3 regions of the Streptomyces sp. SLBN-8D4 genome follow, and region 2 is predicted to be linked to each of the others. Evidence: riboswitches for the same ligand, from Rfam matches in the RefSeq annotation. Region 2 holds a riboswitch; each other region holds the start of a gene.

Region 1 (4,054 bases), 2.5 Mb from region 2:
GTCCCCCGTGAGGACCAGGACGACTTCCGGGACTGGGCGGGCATGATGATCCGGCACGGCGGAGGCCCGCGGGGCGGGGTCGCGCGGTCCGTGAAGAAGATGCGCGGCTATCTGGCCGAACTCATCCACCGCAAGCGGGAGGCGTTGCCCGAGGAGCCCGCCCCCGGAGAGGACCTGATCTCCGCCCTCATCCGCGCCTCCGACCACGGTGAGCACCTCACCGAGAACGAGGCCGCGGCCATGGCCTTCATCCTCCTGTTCGCAGGTTTCGAGACCACAGTCAACTTGATCGGCAACGGCACGTACGCCCTCCTCACCCACCCCGAGCAGCGGAACCGGCTGCAGGAGTCCCTGGCCGGACCGGACAGGGGCCTGCTGGAGACGGGGGTGGAGGAACTTCTGCGCTACGACGGCCCGGTCGAACTGGCCACCTGGCGGTTCGCCACCGAACCCCTGTGGATCGGCGGGCAGGCCATCGCCGCCGGGGACCCGGTGCTCGTCGTGCTGGCCGCCGCGGACCGGGATCCGGAGCGGTTCGCCGACCCCGATGTGCTCGATCTGTCCCGCCGTGACAATCAGCACCTCGGTTACGGTCACGGCATCCACTACTGCCTCGGTGCCCCGCTCGCCCGCCTGGAGGGCCAGACCGCGCTCGCTACCCTCCTCACCCGTCTCCCGGACCTCCAACTCGCGGTGGATTCAGCTGATTTGCGCTGGCGTGGCGGACTCATCATGCGTGGACTGCGTACTTTGCCCGTGGATTTCACGCCCGTCCGGTAATCGACCGAGGGGTCAGGCGTATCCCCGTGCGGGGCCGCGTAAACATGACGCGCCCTCAAGTCTGTGATCTTCACGTGATCTACGCGGCATTAACTTGTGACAAGTGATCGAATCCCTATACGTTCACGGACCAGCGCGGTGTCCCGCACCACCCACCACGCCAGTACTTGCTGTCTCGGGAAAGGTCCCCCCATGCTCTCCGGGAACGGTCGTCACCGTCGCCCCCGTCAGGCTCCGGCTCTCCTCGTGGCGGCCGGTGTGACGGGATCCGCCATCGCGATCCCACTGCTCGGAGCGACCGGAGCGAGCGCCGCCACCGGCACCACCTGGGACCATGTCGCGGAGTGCGAGAGCGGCGGTTCCTGGAGCGCGAACGACGGCAACGGCTACTACGGCGGCCTCCAGATGTCCCAGGAGAACTGGGAGAAGTACGGCGGCCTCGAATACGCCAAGACCGCGGACCTGGCCAGCCGCAACCAGCAGATAGCCGTGGCGGAGAAGCTCCTCGCGGACCAGGGCATCGCCGCGTGGCCGACCTGCGGTCTGCTCAGCGGCCTCAGCAAGGATTCGAGCTCGGCCGACGTCGACACGGGTGTGGGGAGCGGTACGCCCTCGGCCTCGGCGTCCGGATCATCCGACTCGTCTGGTTCGTCTGATTCATCCGGTTCCTCCAACTCGTCGGGCTCTGAGGAGTCTTCCGGTCTGCTCGGCGCGCTGGACGGTTCGTCCGCGACGCCGTCGGCCTCTCCCTCCAGTGGCGACAGCTCCGCCAAGCCGGACAAAAAGGATTCTTCAGGCTCGGACGACTCGGCCGGGAAGCAGGCGCAGCCTTCCGACAGCTCGCCCGTGGTCGGCACAGAAGGGGATGAAGCAGACAAGTCGTGGCAGGAGGGCAGCTCTTCGGCCCTCGTGGACGTCGGAGCCCTCGGCTCCGGCAAGCACCGCGGTGACAGCGCGGAGGAGAGTGCGACGAAGAGCACGGCCTCTGCCCCGGCCGGCCGGCATGCCGCCGCCACCTATGTCGTCCAGGAGGGCGACTCCCTCGCCTCCATCGCCGACTCCCTTGGTCTCGACGGCGGATGGCGCGCCCTCTATGCCGAGAACAAGGACCGCATCGGGGCCGACCCGAGCAACATCGTCGCCGGTCAGACGCTCGACACAGGGGCTGAATAGGGCTGAAAAGCCCAGAAAAACAGCGGCAGTTCGCGTCACACTTCGCACCGAATGTCCACTTTGGTGAAAGTGTGGGATGAGTCTCAGAAGCCCTGATCGTCTTTGAAATTCCCGCCGAGCGCGTGTCTACGGTCGTGACCGCTCGGCAACCCGAGCCCCGTCTGTCGCAACGCCGAATCCTGCCAGCGGCCGTACGGGAACAGTCGTCGCGTCAAGCGCCGTAGGCAGGAGCGGGGGACCCAAGGTAAGCGCCGGGTCCGGAAGTTGAGGCCTCACGGGGTCTCACGGCCGAAAGGCCGCCGGAACCGGCTTGGGGTGAAGCCGCGCACCGCAGGGTGTGCGACCGGGCAACTCAACCGGCCCGAACCCGACAGCTCACCTCGCAGGCGTCGGTGAGGGGATCCACCATGCTGTTTTCCGGCAAGGGCAAGCACCGTCGTCCTTCCAAGGCCACCCGCGCCGCCGCTCTGGCCGGCGTCACCGGTGTCGCCATCGCCGCCCCGCTGATGGCGGCCGGCAACGCCTCTGCCGCCACCGCCTCCGAGTGGGACACCGTCGCCCAGTGCGAGTCCGGCGGCAACTGGTCCATCAACACCGGCAACGGCTACTACGGCGGCCTGCAGTTCTCGGCCTCCACCTGGGCCGCGTACGGCGGCACGCAGTACGCCGCGCAGGCCAACCAGGCCAGCAAGTCCCAGCAGATCGCCGTCGCCGAGAAGGTCCTCGCCTCCCAGGGCAAGGGTGCCTGGCCGGTCTGCGGCACGGGCCTGTCCAGCGCCGGCTACAACGGCGGCAGCAGCTCGTCCTCCTCCAGCTCGAACTCCAGCTCCTCGAACTCGGGCACCAGCACCCGCTCGACCGACGAGCAGAGCGCCTCGCGTTCGACCGACCGCCCGGCGGCCAAGAAGACCGTCACCACCCCGACCGGCAAGAAGGTCAAGAAGGGCGATGGCGAGTACAAGGTCGTCAAGGGTGACACCCTCAGCTCGATCGCCGAGAAGCACAAGGTCAAGGGCGGCTACCAGAAGCTGTTCAAGCTGAACAAGGACATCATCGAGGACGCGAACCTCATCTACCCGGGTCAGCAGCTGCACCTCAAGTAAGACCCAGCTGAACCACGGTGCCCTCGCAGCCGTGTCCTTCGGGATGAAGGCCTCGTGAGGGTCACCCCCCGTCCCCACGGGCTCCCCGCTCCGGTGCGTGTTCCCCCGTACGCACCGGAGCGGGGTTTTTCTTGCCCCGGTGCCGGGACGTCTTTGTTCAGTTCAGAAACAATTTACTCTCGGTTCTGTCCAGGGGGCGGTCCACACGGTGGCCGATCCTCCGGAGCCGGTTAGGCTCGGTCTCGCAGAACCCACCGCGGTCCCGGCGGACCGTGTCACATCCCAAGAAGGAGATGCTCGTGCCGTCCATCGACGTCGTCGTAGCCCGGGAAATCCTGGACTCCCGAGGCAACCCCACGGTCGAGGTCGAGGTCGGCCTCGACGACGGCAGCACCGGTCGTGCCGCCGTCCCGTCCGGCGCCTCCACGGGCGCCTTCGAGGCCATCGAGCTGCGCGACGGTGACCCGAACCGCTACCAGGGCAAGGGTGTCGAGAAGGCCGTCCTCGCCGTCATCGAGCAGATCGGCCCGGAGCTCGTCGGCTACGACGCCACCGAGCAGCGTCTGATCGACCAGGCGATGTTCGACCTGGACGCCACCGACAACAAGGGCTCGCTCGGCGCCAACGCCATCCTCGGCGTCTCCCTCGCCGTCGCCCACGCCGCCTCCGAGGCCAGCGACCTCCCGCTCTTCCGCTACCTGGGCGGCCCGAACGCGCACCTGCTGCCGGTGCCGATGATGAACATCCTGAACGGCGGCTCGCACGCCGACTCCAACGTGGACATCCAGGAGTTCATGATCGCCCCGATCGGCGCGGAGTCCTTCTCCGAGGCGCTGCGCTGGGGCACCGAGGTCTACCACACCCTCAAGAAGGTCCTGAAGAGCAAGGGCCTGTCCACCGGTCTCGGCGACGAGGGCGGCTTCGCGCCGAACCTGGAGTCGAACCGCGCCGCCCTGGACCTGATTCTCGAGGCGATCAAGGAAGCCGGTTACATCCCC
Region 2 (4,054 bases):
TCGGTGTAGGCCTGGAGGTCTTCTTTCCGCTCGAGATAGAGGCTACTCGTCAAGTGGTCGAGAACAACCACATCCAGATCAGAAGTGCGCGAAAATGAGAAGATTACGAAAGGCCCGGTGATACCCACATGCGCCCCGGCAGTGAACGGCAGTACCTGCAGCCGCACTTGAGGCAGCCGGGCCGCCTCCAGGAGTCTCTTTCGCTGACGGGCCATCACCTCGGGGCCGCCGACCTCCCGTCGCAGCACCGCCTCGTCCAGGACCGCGCTCAACTCCAGGGGCGGCTGCGCACGGAGGATGTCCTGCCGGGCCAGCCGGACCTCGACCAGCGCGTCGAGACGTTCGTCGTCCAGGCCGTCCACGGCGGCCCGGGTCACCGCGCGGGCGTACTCGGGCGTCTGGAGCAGCCCGGGCACGACCGAGGTCTCCAGCGTGCGCATCGCGCTCGCCTGGGACTCCAGACTGATGAAGTCCCGGTACGTCGGCGGCAGGACACCCCGGTACGCGTGCCACCAGTGGTGCCGGCCGCCGCTCTCGTCGGAGCCCGCCAATACCAGCAGCAGTTCCCGCAGATTCGCGTCCCCCACGCGGTAGGCGTCGAGAAGTAACCGCACATCGGCCGGTTTCACCCCGCTGGCACCGGTCTCGATGCGGCTCACCTTCGACTGGTGCCAGCCCACGAGCCGGGCCGCCTCACCGCTGGTGAGCCCCGCACTCGCGCGCAACGCACGCAGTTCGGCGCCCAGTTTCCGCCGGCGCACCGCGGGGCCGTGCTGCATGCGCTCCTCCTTACTCCTGACGAGCTGCCCAAATACGGTCTCGCGTCGCAGAGTTCACCGCTTCGAGCGACAGATATATGCACATCTTGGTGGATCGGCACCCGTCGCGGCCTCCGTGATGGCACTCTGACGATGAACCACCAGTCCGGGACCGTACTCGAACCATCCGCACCGTGTCGGACTCCGGTCCCGTGGGAAAGGGACGACGTCGCCATGGCAGACCACCTGGAAGCATCCGTCACTCTGCCGAGCGAACCCGCCTCGGTCTCCGCGGCCCGCACCTACGTCCTGAGCACCCTGGCGGAGTGGGGGCTGGCGCCGACCACGGACGCCGCCGAGACCGTCCGGCTCATCGTCTCCGAACTCGCCACCAACGCCGTACAGCACACCTTCGGGCAGTCACCCACCTTCACGGTGGACATCGAGCTGGACCGTGACGAACAGCTGCGCATCGGGGTCACCGACAGCCACCCCCGCTTCCCCAAGCGCCTGCCGGCCGCGGTCCAGCAGGACAACGGACGGGGGATGGTGATCATCCGCTGGCTCGCCGCCGAGAGCGGCGGCAGGCTGAGAGTCAGGCCCACCGGCGAAGGCGGCAAGACCGTCTCGATCGAACTCCCGTGGACGGTACCGGCGGAGCCGGTCACCGCCGCGGGGCAGCAGGAGCCGTAGAAGACATCAGTTCGACAGGGCGATGTGTCCCGGGGTCATCGCAGACGCGGTGACGGCTCTCGCGGTGATGCTCCGGGCCGAACGGCCGCTCGCGGCCTGATCACCTCGCGCTCCGTCGGCCCGGGGGCCGGGTGCGACTGCGCCTGTGCCTGCGCCTGCGCCGCCCTGTGCTCCTCTGCGCGTCCCGCCCGCAGGACCAGGCGGGGGAGCAGGCCCCACAGGCCCAGACACATCAGCAGGGTCGCCGCGCCCGCGGCCAGTCCGCCGGCCCGGTCCGTCGTCACGTCCACCACGAGCAGCACCGAGCCGGTGAACGCGAGCACCAGAACGCCCATGCCGATCGTGGCTAGCCGGGAGGAGACCTGCACGATGCGGGCCTTGGCGCCGCGCTGGAAGAGCGAGCGGTGCAGGGCGGCCGGCGCGGTGAAGAGGGCCGCCGCGAGCACCGCGAACAGCAGTGTGGTGACGTACGTGGCGCGCTGGAAGGTGTCGAGGGACGGGAAGCGCTGGGTGAAGGCCAGGGTCAGCAGAAAGGCGAAGAGGATCTGCACTCCGGTCTGGGTGACGCGCAGTTCCTGGAGCAGCTCGCCGAAGTTGCGGTCGGCGCGCTCCAGCGGGGTCTCGTTGCGGGCGGTGCACGGGCGGTGGTCGGCCATGCGGGCACGGGTAACCACCTGAAGCCGTGTCACGCGTCCCGGGAGACCCGAGGGGACGGCGGGAGGTCAGGTCGCCGCCGCCCCCTCGGGGGCGTCACTTGACCCGGCCGTACCAGACGCTCTTCGTCCAGATCTTCTGCAGCCTCACCACGTCCCCGGTCTTCGGGGCGTGCCAGATCTTTCCCTTCCCGGCGTAGATGCCGACGTGGTAGACGTTCGAACCCGAGTGGAAGAACACCAGGTCGCCGGCCTTGCGGCTGCCCGAGCCGATGTGGCGGGTCTTGTTGTACTGCTGGGCCGCCGTGCGCGGGAGCTTCTTGCCCGCCTTCTTGAACGAGTACAGCGTGAGCCCTGAGCAGTCGAAGCGGCGGGGCCCGGTGGCGCCGTACTTGTACGGCGAGCCCTTCTTGGAGGCCGCTACCTTGAGCGCCTTCGTCGCCGGTGTCGCGGCGGCGGCGTCGGCTGCGACGCCCGGAACCACGACGGAGCCGCCCACGGCGGCGATGGCGAAGGCCGAGGCCGTACCGGCCCGGACCATCAGCGACGGGACACGATTGAGCGCAGTCATGCGCAACCCTTCGTCAGCCGCCTGTGAAGGATGACCTGTCGGATTCGGGCTGGCGAAGTTGCCCGGCCGCTGACGCGGCTTCACCCCAAGGGCTGCTCGACCCGGTCATGGCGTGACCGTTCCGGCGACCCGTCGTTGCTTGGGTCCTCCACTCCTGCCGATCCACTCCTGTCGACCGGTCATCCGGGCGGCGGCAGGACTCGGCGTCCGCCCGGATCGCCCCGCCGCTGCGGCGGGGGCTTGTCGTCAGACAGGGATCTTGGCGCACGGATGTCCCAAAAACCCAATGGAACCGGGGGTTTGTGTTGTTACTCACCACTCACCCGTTCGGGTGGACACCTGAGCTAGCGAAGGGGCGTCGAGGGCCCCACGGGCCGCGCGACCAGCACAGAAACTCCTCATTCCCGCCCTGAACCACGCGCGTTGTGCAACCTCGGCGGTCCCGAAAAAGGAGCCGAGCCTCCTGCAAATGGCGGTACGCCTTTTGGTCCGTTTCAACCGCGCCCCGGGCGCCTCGTCAGACCACGGGGCGTCCGGAATTGCTGCCGGTGCGTCAGTTGTCGGATTCGGGCGGCACGGTGACCCGGGCCGTACGCCGTTCGCCGTCCAGGACCCGCAGGGCCCGCGCCAGTGTCTCGGCGTGCAGTTCTCGCTCGCCCCGGCCGTGCATCAGCGCCAGCGCGTCACGCAGCTCGGCCGCCCTGGTCACCAGCGCCTGGGCCGCGCGCAGTCCGCCGTAGGTGTCCTCCCGCCGGGCCGGGTTGATCCGGCCCAGCAGGTCGACCACCTCCAGATAACGGTCGATCAGCTCGCCCTCGGCGCGCGTGAGCGCGGGCAGCGGGGGAAGATCCGGCACCATCGAGGGCTCACCTCGCGCCCGGTGCGGTGGGGGAGGACTTGCGGCTCGGGACGATCGCGTCCGCCAGGCCGTAGTCCAGAGCGCCCTGCGCGTCGAGGATCTTGTCCCGCTCGATGTCCGCGCTCACCTGCTCGCGGCTGCGCCCGGTGTGCCGGACGAGCATCTCCTCCAGGCGGGCCCGCACCCGGAGCAACTCGTCTGCCTGGATGGCCAGATCACTGGCCTGCCCCTGCACGGGCTCGCTCAGCGCGGGCTGGTGGATCACCACCCGGGCGCCCGGCAGCACGGACCGCTTGCCCGGGGTGCCAGCCGCGAGCAGCACCGCCGCGGAGGAGCCGGCCTGGCCGAGGCAGGTCGTCTCCACGTCGCAACTGACGTACTGCATCGTGTCGTAGATAGCCGACATCGCGCTGAACGAGCCGCCGGGGGAGTTGATGTACAGGGCGATGTCCCGGTCCGGGGCCTGGTGTTCGAGGTACATGAACTGCGCCATCAGATCGTTCGCCGAGATGTCGTCGAT
Region 3 (4,054 bases), 3.1 Mb from region 2:
CGAGAGCTGCGAGTCGGACAAGCGCGGCAGCATCGCGGTCCTCACGGGCGAGGGTATGGCGGTACTGGAGCGGACGGCGCCCGGGCACGTGGAGACGGTCCGCGCCGCGCTCTTCGACCGGCTCACCCCGGAGCAGGTGGGGCAGCTGGAGGACATCTTCACCGGCGTCGCCGCGGGGCTCCAGGGGGAGGACGGGCCCTTCGAGGGGCTCCCGTGGCGCCGGCGGTCGGCCCCGCCCTGTTCCTGAGCGCCGTGTTCCTGGGAAGTCCACGTGTGACGAGCGCCATAAAGCCGTTGCTTCAAATTTAAAGCATGGGGTAGGGTCTCGATCAGTAGAACTGCTTCAAATCTGAAGCAGGTGTGTCCACGGAGCGGAGTACCCGCATGTCCGACCTGCCCGCAGCCACCCAGCGCTCCCGCGTCCGCGTCCCGTTGCGCTTCGGGGACGGCTACCGCGTAGACGCCGAGCTCGTCACTTTCCACGGCCTGATCGACGGGCAGGAGCACCTCGCCGTCGTCCTCGGCGACCCCGCGCCCGGCACCGTCCCGCTGGTGCGGCTGCACTCCGAGTGCCTCACCGGTGACGTCTTCGGCTCCGCGCGCTGCGACTGCGGCCCGCAGCTGCGCGAGGCGGTCGAGCGCATAGCCGGGCGCGGCGGAGTCCTGCTCTACCTCCGCCAGGAGGGCCGCGGCATCGGCCTCTACAACAAGCTCGACGCGTACGCCCTCCAGGACCAGGGCCTCGACACCTACGCCGCGAACACCGCGCTGGGCCTGCCCGAGGACGCCCGCGACTACACGGCGGCCGCGCAGATGCTCCAGGCCCTCGGGATCGCCGAGCTCGACCTGCTCTCCAACAACCCCGACAAGGCGGGCCAGTTGCGCGACCTCGGCATCGACGTCGGCGACCGGGTCCCCACCGGTGTCTTCACCACCGCCCACAACGTCCGCTACCTGCGCGCGAAGGTCCTCCAGACCCAGCACACGCTGCCGCTGGGCGAGTTGACCGAACTCGGCGTCGGCTGAGCTCGGCGCTTTCGGTGGCGGCGGGGGTCGAGGTCGTCACCGGGCTCCTGCGGCTCACGCCGGACGACGGGGCCGTACCGAAACTCCCTCGTGGCCGCCACGCGGGAAACCGGGCCTCCGGGACACCCCTGGCGCGAACCACCTCGCGGATGACGTATGCTGGTCACACAACGACGCGGGGTGGAGCAGCTCGGTAGCTCGCTGGGCTCATAACCCAGAGGTCGCAGGTTCAAATCCTGTCCCCGCTACTCAAGGCTCAGGGCCGGATTCCAGTTCACTGGAATCCGGCCCTGAGTGTTTTCCCACGGTCGGCGACGTCTCGGCGGCCGTCGTGACGCGGGGTGAGCGGGTGGCCGCCCTCCGCATAACAACTGACGTACCGTCAATGCCGGTGTGTCGCCTGGGGCGGGGTCAACTCGCCCGTTTTTCACCGTTCATGGGCCGTAAGTCCTCCGGGATTTCGTTAATGATCAAGCGGAACAGCTTGGAATCGGACCCCCGGGTCTATTAACGTTCGATAACGCAGCGCGGTCGTCCCAGCCGTCACAAGAGACGGCTCCGTGCTCACGCGCCGAATTCCGCAAGGGAACCGGGGAACCACCAACTTGGGGTGAATCGCTCGTAGTCCGCCGTGGCAGCACGGCGGGTATACGCGCGTAGGAGACCTTCCTGCTCCGAACCCGTCAGCTAACCCGGTAGGCGAGAAGGAAGGAAAGGAGCGCGCCCACGTGGCGTCCAACCCGCCTGCCCCCGAGGCGCCGTACGTACCCAGCGACACCCTCGTGTACGGCGGTTACCGCGCCGACGACGAGGCCCTGCTCGGCGAGTGGAACCCGACCGCGGACTCCCTCGCCCCCGTACGAGGCCGGCATCGCGTCGCCAAGCAGCGTGGCGGAGGATTCGCCCGTAGCTCCACGGTTCTGGGCGTCGGTGTCATAGCCGCCGTCAGCGCGGGCGGTATGGCCAGCGCCAACACCGGCAAGCCCCCGGTCTCCATCTCCATGCCCGACCTGGGCTCCGTGAGCTCGCTCATCTCGGACGACTCCGGCTCCGCCGCGGACGACACGAGCGCCTTCAGCAGCGTCGGCGCCACCACCGCCGACACCGCCCAGGGCACCTCGGACGCCGGTGAGGCGCTGCGCTCGCGCATCCTGGCCCAGGCCGAGGTGCAGCAGGGCCAGCTCGACACCAAGGCCGCCCAGGCCGTCGCGGGCCGCCGCCGAGAAGGAGGCCGACGAGGCCGCCGCCAAGGCGGAGAAGGAGGCCCAGGAGAAGGCCACCGCCGCGAAGAAGAAGGCGGAGGAGGCGGCCGCGAAGGTGGCCGAGGCCGCGCGCCTGGCCGAGCTCGCCAAGCAGTACACGCTGCCGACCTCGTCGTACACCATCACGGGGACCTTCGGTCAGGCCGGTTCGCTGTGGTCCTCCGGCTATCACACGGGCCTCGACTTCGCCGCCCCCACGGGCACGCTCATCAAGGCGATCCACAGCGGCACCATCACCGAGGCCGGCTGGGCCGGTTCCTACGGCTACCGCACGATCCTCACCCTCGACGACGGCACCGAGCTGTGGTTCTGCCACCAGTCCTCGATCAGTGTCAGCGTCGGCCAGAAGGTCGGCACCGGTGACGTCATCGGCCGCGTGGGCGCCACCGGCAACGTGACCGGCGCGCACCTGCACCTGGAGGTCCACCCGGGCGGCGCGGCGACCGGGATCGACCCGATGGCGTGGCTGCGCGGCAAGGGTCTCACTCCCTGAGGTTTCCTCCGCACTCCGGCAGCCCTGGCGACGTCCCCCCGACGCCAGGGCCGCCGGAGTTCCGGAGTGGATCATTCCGCCTGTTTGCGAGGACTTTGCGGCCACAGCGGAAGACCGGCGTCCGGCACGGGCGTTGACGTACGACATGACGTCTCTTCGCAAGCTCGGCTCCTCCGACCTCAAGGTCTTCCCGCTCTCCCTCGGCGGCAACGTCTTCGGCTGGACCGCCGACGAGGCCACATCCTTCGGCGTCCTCGACGCGTACACCGCGGCCGGCGGCAACTTCGTCGACACGGCCGACTCGTACTCGTCGTGGGCCGACGGCAACTCCGGCGGCGAGTCCGAGACGGTCATCGGCAACTGGATGGCGGCCCGCGGCAACCGCGACGACGTCGTCATCGCCACGAAGGTCAGCCAGCACCCCGACTTCCCCGGCCTGACCGCCACCAACATCAAGGCGGCCGCCGACGCCTCGCTGCAGCGCCTGCGCACCGACCGCATCGACCTCTACTACACCCACTTCGACAAGCCCGAGGTGCCGGTCGAGGAGATCATCGGCGCGCTGGACGAGCTGGTGAAGGCGGGCAAGGTGCGGGCGATCGGCGCCTCCAACATCTCCGCCGCGCGGCTCTCGGAGTCCCTCGCCTTCTCCGACCGCGAGGGCCTGGCGCGCTATGTCGCCCTCCAGCCCCACTACAACCTGGTCTCCCGCGACACCTACGAAGGCGAGCTGGAGTCGGTGGCCGCCCGCGCGGGTCTCGCCGCGGTCCCGTACTACGCCCTCGCCTCCGGGTTCCTCACCGGCAAGTACCGCCCGGGCGCGACGGTCGCCGGTCCGCGGGCCGCGGGCGCCGGAAAGCACCTGGACACCGAACGCGGCCGGAAGGTCCTCGCGGCCCTGGACGACATCGCCGAGGCCCACACGGTCCCGGTCGCCACAGTCGCCCTCGCCTGGCTCGCGGCCCAGCCGACGGTGGCGGCCCCGATCGCCTCCGCCCGCACGGTGGAACAGCTGCCGGCGCTGCTGGGGGTCGGGGAGCTGACGCTGACGGAGGAGGAAGTGGCTCGCCTGACGCAGGCGTCGGCCTGACTCCCGGCCCTACGTCCGGTACGGGTTGTAGGCGGGGTACGGCACCGCCGGGTGGACGCCGTGGACGGGGTGGATGGGGGGCGTCGGCTGGGCCGGGTGAGCCGGGTGAGCCGGGTTGGCCGGATATCCGTAGACGCCGTACACCGGCCAGGGCGGTGCGGCCACCGGTACCGGCGGTGCCGT

Evidence for each region. Region 2 has a riboswitch for cyclic di-AMP ahead of RKD20_RS37615 (C40 family peptidase). Riboswitches for the same ligand answer to the same signal wherever they lie in the genome.
Region 1: it holds a riboswitch for cyclic di-AMP, as region 2 does, so the genes downstream of both, RKD20_RS26115 (transglycosylase family protein) here and RKD20_RS37615 (C40 family peptidase) in region 2, are expected to answer to the same signal.
Region 3: it holds a riboswitch for cyclic di-AMP, as region 2 does, so the genes downstream of both, RKD20_RS23455 (M23 family metallopeptidase) here and RKD20_RS37615 (C40 family peptidase) in region 2, are expected to answer to the same signal.

The regions. Positions count from the first base shown of each region.
Region 1 covers NZ_JBMGQC010000001.1:5,732,962-5,737,015, forward strand. Annotated here, with positions in the region: gene RKD20_RS26105 (cytochrome P450 family protein) at 1-780, shown strand, start outside; gene RKD20_RS26110 (transglycosylase family protein) at 973-1,953, shown strand; cyclic di-AMP (ydaO/yuaA leader) riboswitch at 2,160-2,357, shown strand; gene RKD20_RS26115 (transglycosylase family protein) at 2,361-3,056, shown strand; gene eno (phosphopyruvate hydratase) at 3,350-4,054, shown strand, end outside.
Region 2 covers NZ_JBMGQC010000001.1:8,261,880-8,265,933, forward strand. Annotated here, with positions in the region: gene RKD20_RS37600 (helix-turn-helix domain-containing protein) at 1-779, opposite strand, end outside; gene RKD20_RS37605 (ATP-binding protein) at 993-1,451, shown strand; gene RKD20_RS37610 (DUF6328 family protein) at 1,487-2,107, opposite strand; gene RKD20_RS37615 (C40 family peptidase) at 2,202-2,675, opposite strand; cyclic di-AMP (ydaO/yuaA leader) riboswitch at 2,679-2,812, opposite strand; gene RKD20_RS37620 (hypothetical protein) at 3,229-3,534, opposite strand; gene RKD20_RS37625 (ATP-dependent Clp protease proteolytic subunit) at 3,542-4,054, opposite strand, start outside.
Region 3 covers NZ_JBMGQC010000001.1:5,180,285-5,184,338, forward strand. Annotated here, with positions in the region: gene RKD20_RS23440 (MarR family winged helix-turn-helix transcriptional regulator) at 1-247, shown strand, start outside; gene RKD20_RS23445 (GTP cyclohydrolase II) at 385-1,026, shown strand; tRNA gene RKD20_RS23450 (tRNA-Met) at 1,201-1,274, shown strand; cyclic di-AMP (ydaO/yuaA leader) riboswitch at 1,586-1,743, shown strand; partial or broken gene RKD20_RS23455 (M23 family metallopeptidase) at 1,755-2,781, shown strand; gene RKD20_RS23460 (aldo/keto reductase) at 2,927-3,871, shown strand; gene RKD20_RS23465 (PrsW family intramembrane metalloprotease) at 3,881-4,054, opposite strand, start outside.